DNA from 3 places in the Ureibacillus endophyticus genome. Region 2 is predicted to be linked to each of the others. Evidence: a T-box and tRNA genes for the amino acid it is inferred to sense, from the RefSeq annotation. Region 2 holds a T-box; the other regions hold tRNA genes.
The links. A T-box is a leader RNA that pairs with one kind of tRNA and senses whether it is charged. The one in region 2 lies ahead of tyrS (tyrosine--tRNA ligase), so its partner is inferred to be a tRNA-Tyr.
Positions count from the first base shown of each region.

Region 1: it has a tRNA-Tyr gene. The T-box ahead of tyrS (tyrosine--tRNA ligase) is inferred to sense a tRNA for this amino acid. The anticodon was not compared.
Region 3: it has a tRNA-Tyr gene. The T-box ahead of tyrS (tyrosine--tRNA ligase) is inferred to sense a tRNA for this amino acid. The anticodon was not compared.

Region 1 covers NZ_JAMYWW010000001.1:435,804-441,234, reverse strand. The annotation lists tRNA gene NKR20_RS02275 (tRNA-Ser) at 1-56, opposite strand, end outside; tRNA gene NKR20_RS02270 (tRNA-Asn) at 61-135, opposite strand; tRNA gene NKR20_RS02265 (tRNA-Phe) at 147-222, opposite strand; tRNA gene NKR20_RS02260 (tRNA-Asp) at 229-304, opposite strand; tRNA gene NKR20_RS02255 (tRNA-Ser) at 330-422, opposite strand; tRNA gene NKR20_RS02250 (tRNA-Met) at 435-508, opposite strand; tRNA gene NKR20_RS02245 (tRNA-Ala) at 528-603, opposite strand; tRNA gene NKR20_RS02240 (tRNA-Pro) at 632-708, opposite strand; tRNA gene NKR20_RS02235 (tRNA-Leu) at 770-858, opposite strand; tRNA gene NKR20_RS02230 (tRNA-Gly) at 864-938, opposite strand; tRNA gene NKR20_RS02225 (tRNA-Leu) at 968-1,052, opposite strand; tRNA gene NKR20_RS02220 (tRNA-Lys) at 1,063-1,137, opposite strand; tRNA gene NKR20_RS02215 (tRNA-Thr) at 1,145-1,220, opposite strand; tRNA gene NKR20_RS02210 (tRNA-Val) at 1,227-1,302, opposite strand; tRNA gene NKR20_RS02205 (tRNA-Glu) at 1,319-1,390, opposite strand; tRNA gene NKR20_RS02200 (tRNA-Asn) at 1,392-1,466, opposite strand; tRNA gene NKR20_RS02195 (tRNA-Ile) at 1,475-1,551, opposite strand; tRNA gene NKR20_RS02190 (tRNA-Gly) at 1,556-1,629, opposite strand; tRNA gene NKR20_RS02185 (tRNA-Asp) at 1,635-1,710, opposite strand; tRNA gene NKR20_RS02180 (tRNA-Met) at 1,714-1,790, opposite strand; tRNA gene NKR20_RS02175 (tRNA-Ala) at 1,964-2,039, opposite strand; tRNA gene NKR20_RS02170 (tRNA-Arg) at 2,053-2,129, opposite strand; tRNA gene NKR20_RS02165 (tRNA-Gln) at 2,134-2,208, opposite strand; tRNA gene NKR20_RS02160 (tRNA-His) at 2,243-2,318, opposite strand; tRNA gene NKR20_RS02155 (tRNA-Trp) at 2,346-2,419, opposite strand; tRNA gene NKR20_RS02150 (tRNA-Tyr) at 2,433-2,516, opposite strand; tRNA gene NKR20_RS02145 (tRNA-Thr) at 2,525-2,597, opposite strand; tRNA gene NKR20_RS02140 (tRNA-Val) at 2,603-2,678, opposite strand; rRNA gene rrf (5S ribosomal RNA) at 2,692-2,807, opposite strand; rRNA gene NKR20_RS02130 (23S ribosomal RNA) at 2,940-5,431, opposite strand, start outside.
Region 2 covers NZ_JAMYWW010000001.1:2,578,072-2,583,502, forward strand. The annotation lists gene rpsD (30S ribosomal protein S4) at 130-732, shown strand; gene tyrS (tyrosine--tRNA ligase) at 889-2,157, opposite strand; T-box leader at 2,260-2,460, opposite strand; gene NKR20_RS12645 (transglycosylase domain-containing protein) at 2,563-5,427, shown strand.
Region 3 covers NZ_JAMYWW010000001.1:247,466-252,896, forward strand. The annotation lists rRNA gene NKR20_RS01175 (23S ribosomal RNA) at 1-2,290, shown strand, start outside; rRNA gene rrf (5S ribosomal RNA) at 2,423-2,538, shown strand; tRNA gene NKR20_RS01185 (tRNA-Val) at 2,552-2,627, shown strand; tRNA gene NKR20_RS01190 (tRNA-Thr) at 2,633-2,705, shown strand; tRNA gene NKR20_RS01195 (tRNA-Tyr) at 2,714-2,797, shown strand; tRNA gene NKR20_RS01200 (tRNA-Lys) at 2,807-2,881, shown strand; tRNA gene NKR20_RS01205 (tRNA-Gly) at 2,918-2,992, shown strand; tRNA gene NKR20_RS01210 (tRNA-Leu) at 2,998-3,086, shown strand; tRNA gene NKR20_RS01215 (tRNA-Arg) at 3,094-3,170, shown strand; tRNA gene NKR20_RS01220 (tRNA-Pro) at 3,177-3,253, shown strand; tRNA gene NKR20_RS01225 (tRNA-Ala) at 3,262-3,337, shown strand; tRNA gene NKR20_RS01230 (tRNA-Met) at 3,358-3,431, shown strand; tRNA gene NKR20_RS01235 (tRNA-Ser) at 3,443-3,535, shown strand; tRNA gene NKR20_RS01240 (tRNA-Asp) at 3,545-3,620, shown strand; tRNA gene NKR20_RS01245 (tRNA-Phe) at 3,627-3,702, shown strand; tRNA gene NKR20_RS01250 (tRNA-Gly) at 3,709-3,782, shown strand; tRNA gene NKR20_RS01255 (tRNA-Ile) at 3,787-3,863, shown strand; tRNA gene NKR20_RS01260 (tRNA-Asn) at 3,870-3,944, shown strand; tRNA gene NKR20_RS01265 (tRNA-Glu) at 3,946-4,017, shown strand; gene istB (IS21-like element helper ATPase IstB) at 4,239-5,003, opposite strand; gene istA (IS21 family transposase) at 5,000-5,431, opposite strand, start outside.

The sequences.
Region 1 (5,431 bases), 2.1 Mb from region 2:
TTACCCGACCTACACCCTTAGCAGGGGCGCCTCTTCAGCCTCTTGAGTACTTCCCCAAAATGGCTCCGAAGGTAGGACTCGAACCTACGACCAACCGGTTAACAGCCGGTTGCTCTACCACTGAGCTACTTCGGAATATTTAGAAATGGTGGGTCGAGACGGAATCGAACCGCCGACACTTTGAGCTTCAGTCAAATGCTCTACCAACTGAGCTATCGACCCACTTTATGGCGGTCCCGACCGGGATCGAACCGGCGATCTCCTGCGTGACAGGCAGGCATGTTAACCGCTACACCACGGGACCATTATTACTAACTATTTAAATAAGATGGCGGAGGAAGAGGGATTCGAACCCCCGCGCGGTTTAACCCGCCTGTCGGTTTTCAAGACCGATCCCTTCAGCCGGACTTGGGTATTCCTCCACTTTTAATAAATGGCGGCAGAGGGGATCGAACCCCCGACCTTACGGGTATGAACCGTACGCTCTAGCCAGCTGAGCTACGCCGCCATATTGTATATTCTAATTTTGGTGGAGCCTAGCGGGATCGAACCGCTGACCTCCTGCGTGCAAGGCAGGCGCTCTCCCAGCTGAGCTAAGGCCCCATTATTTAACATCTAAATTGATATTGGATGGTCGGGAAGACAGGATTCGAACCTGCGACCCCTTGGTCCCAAACCAAGTGCTCTACCAAGCTGAGCTACTTCCCGCAAAATTCCCGGGCGTTAGAAACCACATATATCTTTAACCGTAGCCAAACGCTCAAATTAATGGTGCCGAGGACCGGAATCGAACCGGTACGGTAGTCACCTACCGCAGGATTTTAAGTCCTGTGCGTCTGCCAGTTCCGCCACCCCGGCACATTTGGAGCGGAAGACGGGGTTCGAACCCGCGACCCCCACCTTGGCAAGGTGGTGTTCTACCACTGAACTACTTCCGCATGTGCTAAAAATTTATGATTTAATTAAATGGTGCGGGTGAAGGGAGTCGAACCCCCACGCCTTGCGGCGCTAGATCCTAAGTCTAGTGCGTCTGCCAATTCCGCCACACCCGCAATATAAAACTGGTGAGCCATGAAGGACTTGAACCTTCGACCCTCTGATTAAAAGTCAGATGCTCTACCACTGAGCTAATGGCTCTAAATAATGGTGCCGGCGATAGGAGTCGAACCCACGACCTACTGATTACAAGTCAGTTGCTCTACCAACTGAGCTACACCGGCATAATATGGTGGAGGATGACGGGCTCGAACCGCCGACCCCCTGCTTGTAAGGCAGGTGCTCTCCCAGCTGAGCTAATCCTCCTGGGAATTAAATTTTATGACCCGTACGGGATTCGAACCCGTGTTACCGCCGTGAAAGGGCGGTGTCTTAACCACTTGACCAACGGGCCATGGCTCCGAAGGTAGGACTCGAACCTACGACCAACCGGTTAACAGCCGGTTGCTCTACCACTGAGCTACTTCGGAATAATACATGGTGGGCCTAAATGGACTTGAACCATCGACCTCACGCTTATCAGGCGTGCGCTCTAACCAGCTGAGCTATAGGCCCCAATTGGAGCGGGTGATGAGAATCGAACTCACGACATCAGCTTGGAAGGCTGAGGTTTTACCATTAAACTACACCCGCAATAATGGCGGTCCCGACCGGGATCGAACCGGCGATCTCCTGCGTGACAGGCAGGCATGTTAACCGCTACACCACGGGACCATTTGGTTGCGGGGACAGGATTTGAACCTGTGACCTTCGGGTTATGAGCCCGACGAGCTACCGAACTGCTCCACCCCGCGGAAATATTATATTCTAAAATTAAAATATTGTATTACGCATATAGTTTTCATTTGAACCGTCACGATTTCGTTTAGTGAATTCAAGATGTTTGCGAAATCGTTACGCTGAAGCATCGCTACGAAGTTGATTCGTTCGTGCTCCACCCCGCGATAATATTATTTAATTTTTTTATTGGTGGAGCCTAGCGGGATCGAACCGCTGACCTCCTGCGTGCAAGGCAGGCGCTCTCCCAGCTGAGCTAAGGCCCCAAAATAATATATTTGGCGCGCCCGGCAGGAGTCGAACCCACAACCTTCTGATCCGTAGTCAGACGCTCTATCCAATTGAGCTACGGGCGCTAAATGGCTGGGGTACTAGGATTCGAACCTAGGCATGACGGAATCAAAATCCGTTGCCTTACCGCTTGGCTATACCCCAATATTTTAAAATTATTTAATTTAATTTAATTTAATGGGGCGACTGATGGGAATCGAACCCACGAATGTCGGAACCACAATCCGATGCGTTAACCACTTCGCCACAATCGCCATCGTGTAATAAGTTCAAACAGATATTGGCAGGGGCAGTAGGAATCGAACCCACACCAAAGGTTTTGGAGACCTCTATTCTACCGTTGAACTATGCCCCTACTTTAAAGTAGATGGTGGAGGGGGACGGATTCGAACCGCCGAACCCGAAGGAGCGGATTTACAGTCCGCCGCGTTTAGCCACTTCGCTACCCCTCCAGAAAGGATGCCGGCGATAGGAGTCGAACCCACGACCTACTGATTACAAGTCAGTTGCTCTACCAACTGAGCTACACCGGCATATATGGTGGAGGATGACGGGCTCGAACCGCCGACCCCCTGCTTGTAAGGCAGGTGCTCTCCCAGCTGAGCTAATCCTCCATTTTTGAAACAAGCGAAGCGACGTCCTACTCTCACAGGGGGAAGCCCCCAACTACCATCGGCGCTAAAGAGCTTAACTTCCGTGTTCGGTATGGGAACGGGTGTGACCTCTTTGCCATCATCACTTCACTTGTCCATGGATGTACTGGCTTCGCCGTTGCAACATGGATGTTGCGCTCTTAGGCGAAGTTCCTATTTCATTTTTGAGAGCTTGTACTCTCAAAACTGGATAAAGACATTGACTAACGACCATTCAAGTTAGTGGTTAAGTCCTCGATCGATTAGTATTCGTCAGCTCCATGTGTCGCCACACTTCCACCTCGAACCTATCTACCTCATCGTCTTTGAGGGATCTTACTTACTTACGTAATGGGAAATCTCATCTTGAGGGGGGCTTCATGCTTAGATGCTTTCAGCACTTATCCCGTCCATACATAGCTACCCAGCGATGCCTTTGGCAAGACAACTGGTACACCAGCGGTATGTCCATCCCGGTCCTCTCGTACTAAGGACAGCTCCTCTCAAATTTCCTACGCCCACGACGGATAGGGACCGAACTGTCTCACGACGTTCTGAACCCAGCTCGCGTACCGCTTTAATGGGCGAACAGCCCAACCCTTGGGACCGACTACAGCCCCAGGATGCGATGAGCCGACATCGAGGTGCCAAACCTCCCCGTCGATGTGGACTCTTGGGGGAGATAAGCCTGTTATCCCCGGGGTAGCTTTTATCCGTTGAGCGATGGCCCTTCCATGCGGAACCACCGGATCACTAAGCCCGTCTTTCGACCCTGCTCGACTTGTAGGTCTCGCAGTCAAGCTCCCTTGTGCCTTTACACTCTACGAATGATTTCCAACCATTCTGAGGGAACCTTTGGGCGCCTCCGTTACCTTTTAGGAGGCGACCGCCCCAGTCAAACTGTCCACCTGACACTGTCTCCTACCCCGATAAGGGGTACGGGTTAGAATTTCAACACAACCAGGGTAGTATCCCACCGACGCCTCCCTCGAAGCTGGCGCTCCGAGTTCTCTGGCTCCTACCTATCCTGTACAAGTTGTGCCAAAATTCAATATCAGGCTACAGTAAAGCTCCACGGGGTCTTTCCGTCCTGTCGCGGGTAACCTGCATCTTCACAGGTACTATAATTTCACCGAGTCTCTCGTTGAGACAGTGCCCAGATCGTTACGCCTTTCGTGCGGGTCGGAACTTACCCGACAAGGAATTTCGCTACCTTAGGACCGTTATAGTTACGGCCGCCGTTTACTGGGGCTTCAATTCAGAGCTTCGCTTACGCTAACCCCTCCTCTTAACCTTCCAGCACCGGGCAGGCGTCAGCCCCTATACGTCACCTTACGGTTTTGCAGAGACCTGTGTTTTTGCTAAACAGTCGCCTGGGCCTATTCACTGCGGCTCTCTTTCGAGAGCACCCCTTCTCCCGAAGTTACGGGGTCATTTTGCCGAGTTCCTTAACGAGAGTTCTCTCGCACACCTTAGGATTCTCTCCTCGACTACCTGTGTCGGTTTGCGGTACGGGCACCTCCCGCCTCGCTAGAGGCTTTTCTTGGCAGTGTGAAATCAGGTACTTCGCTCTTAAAGAGCTCCCCATTACAGCTCAACGTTACAGGAAGCGGATTTGCCTACTTCCACGCCTTACTGCTTGGGCGTGCACAACCAATCGCACGCTTACCCTATCCTACTGCGTCCCCCCATTACTCAAACGGCGGGGAGGTGGTACAGGAATATCAACCTGTTGTCCATCGTCTACGCCTGTCGGCCTCGACTTAGGTCCCGACTAACCCTGAGCGGACGAGCCTTCCTCAGGAAACCTTAGTCATACGGTGGATGGGATTCTCACCCATCTTTCGCTACTCATACCGGCATTCTCACTTCTAAGCGCTCCACCAGTCCTTCCGGTCTGACTTCAACGCCCTTAGAACGCTCTCCTACCACGTGCATCTTAGATGCACATCCACAGCTTCGGTGAATCGTTTAGCCCCGATACATTTTCGGCGCAGCGTCACTCGACCAGTGAGCTATTACGCACTCTTTAAATGATGGCTGCTTCTAAGCCAACATCCTGGTTGTCTAAGCAACGCCACATCCTTTTCCACTTAACGATTACTTTGGGACCTTAGCTGGTGGTCTGGGCTGTTTCCCTTTTGACTACGGATCTTATCACTCGCAGTCTGACTCCCGTGTATAAATATCTGGCATTCGGAGTTTGTCTGAATTCGGTAAAGCGAGATGCCCCCCTAGTCCAAACAGTGCTCTACCTCCAGTATTCTCATCACGAGGCTAGCCCTAAAGCTATTTCGGAGAGAACCAGCTATCTCCAAGTTCGATTGGAATTTCTCCGCTACCCACACCTCATCCCCGCACTTTTCAACGTGCGTGGGTTCGGGCCTCCAGTGAGTGTTACCTCACCTTCACCCTGGACATGGGTAGATCACCTGGTTTCGGGTCTACGACCACGTACTCTTTCGCCCTATTCAGACTCGCTTTCGCTGCGGCTCCGTCTTCTCAACTTAACCTTGCACGTAATCGTAACTCGCCGGTTCATTCTACAAAAGGCACGCTATCACCCATTAACGGGCTCTAACTACTTGTAGGCACACGGTTTCAGGTTCTATTTCACTCCCCTCCCGGGGTGCTTTTCACCTTTCCCTCACGGTACTGGTTCACTATCGGTCACTAGGGAGTATTTAGCCTTGGGAGATGGTCCTCCCGGATTCCGACGGAATTTCACGTGTTCC
Region 2 (5,431 bases):
ATGGTGTATTGCGTAACCCTAATCGGCTGCTAGGGCGAAGGTACATGAAAATAAAATGCAATCAGGTTCGGGTATAACTGGTTTTTGTTTTACAACAAAAAAACCAAATTAAAAGGAGGAGACAAAACTATGTCTCGTTATACAGGTCCATCTTGGAAAGTGTCTCGTCGCCTTGGTATTTCATTAAGCGGCACAGGTAAAGAATTAGAAAAACGCCCTTATGCTCCAGGTCAACACGGTCCAAACCAACGTAAAAAATTATCTGAATACGGTTTACAATTACAAGAAAAACAAAAACTTCGTCATATGTATGGTATGAGCGAACGTCAATTCAAAAACCTATTCGTTAAAGCTGGTAAAATGAGAGGGGTTCTTGGTGAAAACTTCATGATTTTACTTGAAACTCGCCTTGACAACTTAGTTTACCGCTTAGGTTTAGCTCGCACTCGTCGTGGAGCTCGTCAATTAGTTAACCACGGTCACATCTTAGTTGATGGTAAACGCGTTGACATTCCTTCTTACAGCGTAAAACCAGGTCAAACGATTTCTCTTCGTGAAAAATCTCAAAACCTTGCTGTAGTTCAAGAAGCTATTGAAGTAAACAACTTCGTACCTGAATACTTATCATTCGACGCTGACAAAAAAGAAGGTACATTTGTACGTCTTCCAGAGCGTTCTGAATTATCTGCTGAAATTAACGAATCATTAATCGTTGAGTTCTACTCTCGTTAATATTTGCTACTTTCAAATGATAAAAGCCTTAGAAATCTTGTTCTTACAAGGTTTCAAGGCTTTTTTATTTTGACACAAAATTATTACTGCTCCTAGAATGATTTAAAGAAAAAAGGCCAACCCAAGAAAACTTGGATTAGCCTGAAATATTATCAATTAAATAAATTTCACCATATGATATTTTTTCTTACCACGACGAATGATTGCAAAGGCATCTTCTAAACGATCTTTTGCATCCACTATATAATCAAGGTCTGTTACTTTTTCTCCGTTAATTGAGATAGCACCATTCGTTACATCTTCACGCGCTTGACGTTTTGATGAAGAAATTCCTGCTTCAACAATTAAATCTACAATGTTTTTATCTTCTTTTCCAATCTCAACAGAAGGCACACCTGCAAAGGCCACTTTCATTTCATCAACTGAAAGAGATTTTAAGTCACCAGAGAATAATGCAGCAGTAATACGTTCAGCTTGCTCTAGACCCTCTTCACCGTGAATAAGTTTTGTCATTTCAGCAGCTAATGTTTTTTGTGCTTTTCTTAAATGTGGCTCTTCTTGTACTGCAACTTCTAATGCTTCAATTTCTTCACGAGATAGGAAAGTAAAGATTTTTAAATATTTAACAACATCCGCATCCGCTGTGTTTATCCAGAATTGATAGAATTCGTAAGGTGATGTTTTCTCAGCATCTAACCAAACTGCCCCACCAGCAGTTTTACCAAATTTAGTACCATCTGCTTTCGTTACTAAAGGAATGGTGATACCAAAAGCTTTTGCTTCTTCGTCATGAGTTTTACGAATAATTTCTAGACCCGTTGTTATGTTCCCCCATTGGTCAGATCCTCCAACTTGGATACGAACATTATGATTGTCATATAGATGGTTAAAATCCAGACCTTGTAAAATTGTATAAGTAAATTCTGTAAAGGAAATACCTGTTTCAAGTCGAGAAGCAATTGTATCTTTAGCAAGTAAGTAGTTTACATTTACCAGCTTACCGTAATCACGTAAAAAATCGATTACGCTCATGCCTCCAACCCAATCATAGTTATTAACTAAGATTGCACCATTTTCACCTTCGCCAAAATCAAAAATACGTTCCATTTGTGCTTTTAAGCCAGCAACATTCTTTTCAATTTGTTCAGCTGTTAATAAATTACGTTCTGAAGATCTTCCAGAAGGATCTCCAATCATTCCAGTTGCACCACCAACTAAAAGTACTGGACGGTGCCCCGCTTGTTGGAATCGACGTAATGTTAATAAAGGAACAATGTGTCCAATATGCATTGAATCAGCAGTTGGGTCAACACCAACATAAAGTGAGACACTTTCCTCATTTAATAATTTTTCCATACCTTCAGCGTCTGTTTGTTGGTATAACAATCCACGCCATTGTAAATCTTCAATTAATTGGTTTGTCATGATGTTTTCCTCCTACTTTCATTATCTTTGGTTTACAAATCAATAGTTTATACATAGACTCTGTTGCAATAAAAAAAGCCCCTACACGCAATTTTTATTGCATGCAGGGACGTTAAATATAAGTTAACGCGGTACCACCCAGCTTGGAAAGTAACAACTTTCCCACTCGAGATCGTCTATCGTGACGCGGACGTTCAAGCTCCAAGAACGTAATTCATGTTCCCACTTTGTCTAGCTTCCACCAGCCGCTAGCTCTCTATACAGTGAATGAAAACACTACTTCAAACTCTTCAACACTTGAAAAACTATAATAAATATTTTACCTGTTCTTCTCTCAATGTCAATATTTATGTTCGAATAATATCGAATTATGCTATAATAAACAAGATTTAGGGAGGTGGATTTATGAAAGAGTGGTTACAACAGTTCAAACAACGTATCGAACAATTCAACGAAAAAATTGAAACAATAGAAACATCTCAACGTTATAAATTTATACGAATTACTGGGAGTGTATTATGGAATTTAACACTCATTTTTGTAATTAGTTTATTAATAGGCATTGTTTTTGTTGGGGCTATCGGTGCAGGTTACTTTGCATCACTTGTAAAGGATGACCCTCTCTACGCTGGCGAAGAAATGAGGGAACAAATATACAGTTATGAAGAAACAAGTGAAATTTACTTTGCCGATGAAATTTATATTGGGAAACTTCGAACTGATTTAGAACGTCGTGAAACAACATTAGATGCTGTATCACCACTTTTAATAAATGCAGTTTTAGCAACTGAGGATGAATATTTCTTAGAACATAATGGCATTGTTCCAAAAGCGGTATTACGCGGACTATTACAAGATTTTACAAATTCATCCACACAAACAGGTGGCTCGACATTAACACAGCAATTAATTAAAAACCAAATATTAACGAATGAAGTTTCGTATGAACGAAAAGCCAGAGAAATATTACTTGCTTTCCGACTAGAAAAATTTATGACGAAGGATGAAATATTAGAAGCTTACTTAAATATTATTCCTTATGGTCGAAATGCGTCTGGGAAAAATATTGCCGGCGTAGAAACTGCTGCACAAGGTATTTTCGGTATTTCAGCAGCTGACTTATCTTTACCTCAAGCTGCGTATATTGCAGGTATTCCTCAAGCTCCTTTTGCTCATACACCATTTACAAATAAAGGTGTCTTAAAGGATCCAGAAGGGTTACAACCAGGAATTGACCGAATGAAAATCGTACTAAGCAGAATGTTGGAAGTAGGTTACATAACAAAAGCGGAATACGAAGAAGCCATAAATTATGACATTACAAAAGATTTCCGCGAACCAGAAGCACAAGCTACAGATAATTATCCATGGCTTACTTATGAGCTAGAAAATCGTGCAAAAGAAATTATTGCAAATATTTTAGCTGAAAAGGACGGAATTGATCCGAAACGCCTAATTGAAGAAGAAAATTTAAAAGATAAATATTTAATTTTAGCCGATCGCAACGTACGTTCAGGTGGATATCGCATTTATTCTACAATTGATAAAGATATGTATGATGCAATGCAAAAAGCAGCTAACAATTTCCAATATTATGGACATACATTTACAACGACAATAACTGATCCTGAGACAAAAGAAGAAAAAACAGTTGAAATGCCAGTTCAAGTTGGAAGTATTGTCATTGAAAATAAAACAGGAAAAATCTTAAGCTTTGTTGGTGGACGAGATTTTGAAATCTCACAACTTAACCATGCTACACAAGCAAATCGACCTAATGGTTCTACAATGAAACCATTATTAGCTTATGGTCCCGCGATTGAATATGGTGTAATCGGAGCAGGTAGTCCTGTGGTCGATGTGAAATTTACACGCAGTTACGATGGTTATAGTCCTTCAAACTATATTGAAAGTGAAGAAAGAGGGTTAATGCCGGCTCGAGAAGCATTGGCTCATTCACAAAACTTAACAGCATTACGTTTATATGACTCAATATTAGATCGTCAACCAGCTACATTTTTAGAAAAAATGGGATTCTCTAGCTTATCTGAAGGAGATTATGTCAATCTAGCAACTGCTATTGGTGGACTTACAAATGGGACAACGGTTGAAGAAAATACAAATGCCTTTTCAACATTTGCAAACGATGGTCAATTTATCGATGCATATATGATCGAAAAAATAGTTGATTTAGACGGTAATGTAATTTATGAACACAAACCAGAACCTGTACAAGTCTTCTCAAAAGAAACATCTTATATGGTAACTGATATGCTTAGAGATGTATTAGATTACGGTACTGGAGCCCGCGCTAAGAGTATGTTAAAGTTCTCATCAGACTTTGCAGCAAAGACTGGTACTACGCAAGAATATAAAGATGTTTGGCTAGTTGGCTATAATCCAAACATTACATTAGGAGTTTGGATGGGTTATGATCAACCAAAAACACTTTATCAATTTAACAATACTTACTATCAACCAAGTACACGTGTCAACATGCTTTGGGCAAATTTGATGAATTCAATATATGATGCAGAACCAGAACTTGTTGGTACAAAAGAAAGATTTAAACAACCTGAAAATGTTGTATATGCTTCATTCTGTGGAATTTCTGGAATGGCTCCATCAACCGCTTGTTCAAATGCTGGGTATGTTCGTAGCGATTTATTTAATCGAAACGTATTTGTCCCTTCTCAAACTGATGATAGCCTAATTTCAGCATCTGGAGAAAGTGTGATAGTAAACGGAAAAGCCTATCAACCATTAAATTCTACACCAAGAGAATTTGTTGTTTCTGGTGGTGGTTTTGGCATTAATCCTGATTTTGCTAAAAGAATGCTAGGCAGATTAGGTGGAGACCCATCAAAATTACTACCTTCTGGTAAAGTGGTGTCAACTGCTACTTTCAACGCAGACAGTAGTGCGCCTCAAGCAGTCACTGCAACTTTACAAGGGAACACACTTACTTGGACAAGATCTGGATCCAATGATGTCGTAGGATATCGCGTTTATGATATAACAAATGGACGTACATTAATTAGTACCGTACGTGATGGAGAAGGACGTAGTGTTACAGTTCCAAACAATGGTACATTTACAGTAGTAGCTGTTGATATTACTGGTTTAGAGTCTGCAAATTCTAATCCTATCGCATCTAATGTAGAAATACCAACAATACCTGAAGTACCGATTGACGGTGTTCCACCAGAAGATGAAAACGGTGGTTCAAATGAACAACCACCAACTAACCCCGAACAAACAGTTCAGTAAAATA
Region 3 (5,431 bases), 2.3 Mb from region 2:
CGAGTTACGATTACGTGCAAGGTTAAGTTGAGAAGACGGAGCCGCAGCGAAAGCGAGTCTGAATAGGGCGAAAGAGTACGTGGTCGTAGACCCGAAACCAGGTGATCTACCCATGTCCAGGGTGAAGGTGAGGTAACACTCACTGGAGGCCCGAACCCACGCACGTTGAAAAGTGCGGGGATGAGGTGTGGGTAGCGGAGAAATTCCAATCGAACTTGGAGATAGCTGGTTCTCTCCGAAATAGCTTTAGGGCTAGCCTCGTGATGAGAATACTGGAGGTAGAGCACTGTTTGGACTAGGGGGGCATCTCGCTTTACCGAATTCAGACAAACTCCGAATGCCAGATATTTATACACGGGAGTCAGACTGCGAGTGATAAGATCCGTAGTCAAAAGGGAAACAGCCCAGACCACCAGCTAAGGTCCCAAAGTAATCGTTAAGTGGAAAAGGATGTGGCGTTGCTTAGACAACCAGGATGTTGGCTTAGAAGCAGCCATCATTTAAAGAGTGCGTAATAGCTCACTGGTCGAGTGACGCTGCGCCGAAAATGTATCGGGGCTAAACGATTCACCGAAGCTGTGGATGTGCATCTAAGATGCACGTGGTAGGAGAGCGTTCTAAGGGCGTTGAAGTCAGACCGGAAGGACTGGTGGAGCGCTTAGAAGTGAGAATGCCGGTATGAGTAGCGAAAGATGGGTGAGAATCCCATCCACCGTATGACTAAGGTTTCCTGAGGAAGGCTCGTCCGCTCAGGGTTAGTCGGGACCTAAGTCGAGGCCGACAGGCGTAGACGATGGACAACAGGTTGATATTCCTGTACCACCTCCCCGCCGTTTGAGTAATGGGGGGACGCAGTAGGATAGGGTAAGCGTGCGATTGGTTGTGCACGCCCAAGCAGTAAGGCGTGGAAGTAGGCAAATCCGCTTCCTGTAACGTTGAGCTGTAATGGGGAGCTCTTTAAGAGCGAAGTACCTGATTTCACACTGCCAAGAAAAGCCTCTAGCGAGGCGGGAGGTGCCCGTACCGCAAACCGACACAGGTAGTCGAGGAGAGAATCCTAAGGTGTGCGAGAGAACTCTCGTTAAGGAACTCGGCAAAATGACCCCGTAACTTCGGGAGAAGGGGTGCTCTCGAAAGAGAGCCGCAGTGAATAGGCCCAGGCGACTGTTTAGCAAAAACACAGGTCTCTGCAAAACCGTAAGGTGACGTATAGGGGCTGACGCCTGCCCGGTGCTGGAAGGTTAAGAGGAGGGGTTAGCGTAAGCGAAGCTCTGAATTGAAGCCCCAGTAAACGGCGGCCGTAACTATAACGGTCCTAAGGTAGCGAAATTCCTTGTCGGGTAAGTTCCGACCCGCACGAAAGGCGTAACGATCTGGGCACTGTCTCAACGAGAGACTCGGTGAAATTATAGTACCTGTGAAGATGCAGGTTACCCGCGACAGGACGGAAAGACCCCGTGGAGCTTTACTGTAGCCTGATATTGAATTTTGGCACAACTTGTACAGGATAGGTAGGAGCCAGAGAACTCGGAGCGCCAGCTTCGAGGGAGGCGTCGGTGGGATACTACCCTGGTTGTGTTGAAATTCTAACCCGTACCCCTTATCGGGGTAGGAGACAGTGTCAGGTGGACAGTTTGACTGGGGCGGTCGCCTCCTAAAAGGTAACGGAGGCGCCCAAAGGTTCCCTCAGAATGGTTGGAAATCATTCGTAGAGTGTAAAGGCACAAGGGAGCTTGACTGCGAGACCTACAAGTCGAGCAGGGTCGAAAGACGGGCTTAGTGATCCGGTGGTTCCGCATGGAAGGGCCATCGCTCAACGGATAAAAGCTACCCCGGGGATAACAGGCTTATCTCCCCCAAGAGTCCACATCGACGGGGAGGTTTGGCACCTCGATGTCGGCTCATCGCATCCTGGGGCTGTAGTCGGTCCCAAGGGTTGGGCTGTTCGCCCATTAAAGCGGTACGCGAGCTGGGTTCAGAACGTCGTGAGACAGTTCGGTCCCTATCCGTCGTGGGCGTAGGAAATTTGAGAGGAGCTGTCCTTAGTACGAGAGGACCGGGATGGACATACCGCTGGTGTACCAGTTGTCTTGCCAAAGGCATCGCTGGGTAGCTATGTATGGACGGGATAAGTGCTGAAAGCATCTAAGCATGAAGCCCCCCTCAAGATGAGATTTCCCATTACGTAAGTAAGTAAGATCCCTCAAAGACGATGAGGTAGATAGGTTCGAGGTGGAAGTGTGGCGACACATGGAGCTGACGAATACTAATCGATCGAGGACTTAACCACTAACTTGAATGGTCGTTAGTCAATGTCTTTATCCAGTTTTGAGAGTACAAGCTCTCAAAAATGAAATAGGAACTTCGCCTAAGAGCGCAACATCCATGTTGCAACGGCGAAGCCAGTACATCCATGGACAAGTGAAGTGATGATGGCAAAGAGGTCACACCCGTTCCCATACCGAACACGGAAGTTAAGCTCTTTAGCGCCGATGGTAGTTGGGGGCTTCCCCCTGTGAGAGTAGGACGTCGCTTCGCTTGTTTCAAAAATGGAGGATTAGCTCAGCTGGGAGAGCACCTGCCTTACAAGCAGGGGGTCGGCGGTTCGAGCCCGTCATCCTCCACCATATATGCCGGTGTAGCTCAGTTGGTAGAGCAACTGACTTGTAATCAGTAGGTCGTGGGTTCGACTCCTATCGCCGGCATCCTTTCTGGAGGGGTAGCGAAGTGGCTAAACGCGGCGGACTGTAAATCCGCTCCTTCGGGTTCGGCGGTTCGAATCCGTCCCCCTCCACCATCTTATAGAGAGCCATTAGCTCAGTGGTAGAGCATCTGACTTTTAATCAGAGGGTCGAAGGTTCAAGTCCTTCATGGCTCACCAGTTTTATTAAAAACTTGCCAGAAAATCAATGCACATGCGGAAGTAGTTCAGTGGTAGAACACCACCTTGCCAAGGTGGGGGTCGCGGGTTCGAACCCCGTCTTCCGCTCCAAATGTGCCGGGGTGGCGGAACTGGCAGACGCACAGGACTTAAAATCCTGCGGTAGGTGACTACCGTACCGGTTCGATTCCGGTCCTCGGCACCATTTATATGCGCCCGTAGCTCAATTGGATAGAGCGTCTGACTACGGATCAGAAGGTTGTGGGTTCGACTCCTGCCGGGCGCGCCATATATACGAGAAGTAGCTCAGCTTGGTAGAGCACTTGGTTTGGGACCAAGGGGTCGCAGGTTCGAATCCTGTCTTCTCGACCATTTTAATTGGGGCCTTAGCTCAGCTGGGAGAGCGCCTGCCTTGCACGCAGGAGGTCAGCGGTTCGATCCCGCTAGGCTCCACCAATAAAATCAAATAAAAATATGGCGGCGTAGCTCAGCTGGCTAGAGCGTACGGTTCATACCCGTAAGGTCGGGGGTTCGATTCCCTCTGCCGCCATTTAGTAAAGTGGAGGAATACCCAAGTCCGGCTGAAGGGATCGGTCTTGAAAACCGACAGGCGGGTTAAACCGCGCGGGGGTTCGAATCCCTCTTCCTCCGCCATTTACTTGAGGTCCCGTGGTGTAGCGGTTAACATGCCTGCCTGTCACGCAGGAGATCGCCGGTTCGATCCCGGTCGGGACCGCCATAAAGTGGGTCGATAGCTCAGTTGGTAGAGCATTTGACTGAAGCTCAAAGTGTCGGCGGTTCGATTCCGTCTCGACCCACCATTTTATGCGGGTGTAGTTTAATGGTAAAACCTCAGCCTTCCAAGCTGATGTCGTGAGTTCGATTCTCATCACCCGCTCCATTATGGGCCTATAGCTCAGCTGGTTAGAGCGCACGCCTGATAAGCGTGAGGTCGATGGTTCAAGTCCATTTAGGCCCACCATAATATTCCGAAGTAGCTCAGTGGTAGAGCAACCGGCTGTTAACCGGTTGGTCGTAGGTTCGAGTCCTACCTTCGGAGCCACGGCCCGTTGGTCAAGTGGTTAAGACACCGCCCTTTCACGGCGGTAACACGGGTTCGAATCCCGTACGGGTCATATGAAGACGTATAGCATTTGCTATACGTCTTTTTGTATTTAATGAAAGTCGTTATGAGCCTCAGAAGTAGAGACCAGACCGAGAAATATGAAATTTATATTATGCTAGGTATGCAGAATATTTCAGCTTGATGATGAGAAGCTTAGATTGAAAGAATATAAATAGAGTATAAATGTCAACGTTAATATGTACATTTATGCTTGTTTAAGGGTGTACAAAATTACTCGTTTACTGGTTCGAGGTGTTGCTTAAGACGGTACGAATCACCAGTAATAGTTACGACACTTGCGTGATGTAAAATGCAATCTAAAATCGCATTTGCTAACTTCGGCTCTGGGAAAATTTCTTCCCATGATTTGAAGTTCACATTGGTTGTAAAAATCGTACTTTTCTTTTCATAACGTGCATCGATGAGTTGGAAGAATAGCTTCGCGTCCTCCGGATCGATTGGTAAATAACCGATTTCATCAATGATTAATAATTTATACTTTGTATAATGTTTCAAACGGCTTTCTAGACGATTTTCAATGCGCGCTTTTTTCAAGTTTTGAATTAAATCATGACACTTAATGAAATAGGTACTTGTCCTTTTTTTCGCTGCTGTAATGCCGATTGCCGTAGCTAAGTGGGTTTTACCCACACCACTTGGACCAAGAAATACAATGTTTTCGTTTTCTTGAATAAAACGTAAGCTCTGAAAATCACGTAATTGTTGCTGATTGACACTTGGTTGAAATTCAAAATCAAAATCTTTCATTTCCTTTAGATGTGGAAAGGCTGCGACCTTCACCATTGCGTGAATCATGTTTTGCTCACGTACATCTACCTCATAATTCGTTAATTTAATGAGCGTATCAATAAATGAAAGTTCATTCTTGATACTGAAGTCAATGACTTCACTTAAATGAAGCCCCATTTCCTTGAGTTTTAAATACTCCAAGTTTTGCAGGAGATGCTGATAGTTTGTGTTTGTAAACTGATTCATTTATAGATGTCTCCGATCGCTGCTAAATTTCGCTTGGCTAAATCATTAATATCTGGATAGTTTGGCATCGCTTTCGACAGTGTCTCACGATAGTGAGCCTCTTGATAATTGAGTTTTGCGTCACTAATTTTATGTTGCGCTATGAGTTCCATGTTATAATGAATCCATAATCGGTCATCATATACTTGTAAACTTACTTTCTTTCCTTGATACGCTGGTGGTACAGAGTATTGATTGGACTTGTAAGAAATCATGTTAGATGCATTGACTTTCACAAGTGTATGGTTGATTTTGAAGGAATCTCTTACTCGTTCAGTTGGTAGCTGGAGTAAGTGATTCTTTTCTTTTTGAAATTCAAGTAATGGAATCTTATTTGTCCCTTGATGAACTTCACGGTTCACACGATTACACAATTGTTCGATATAAAT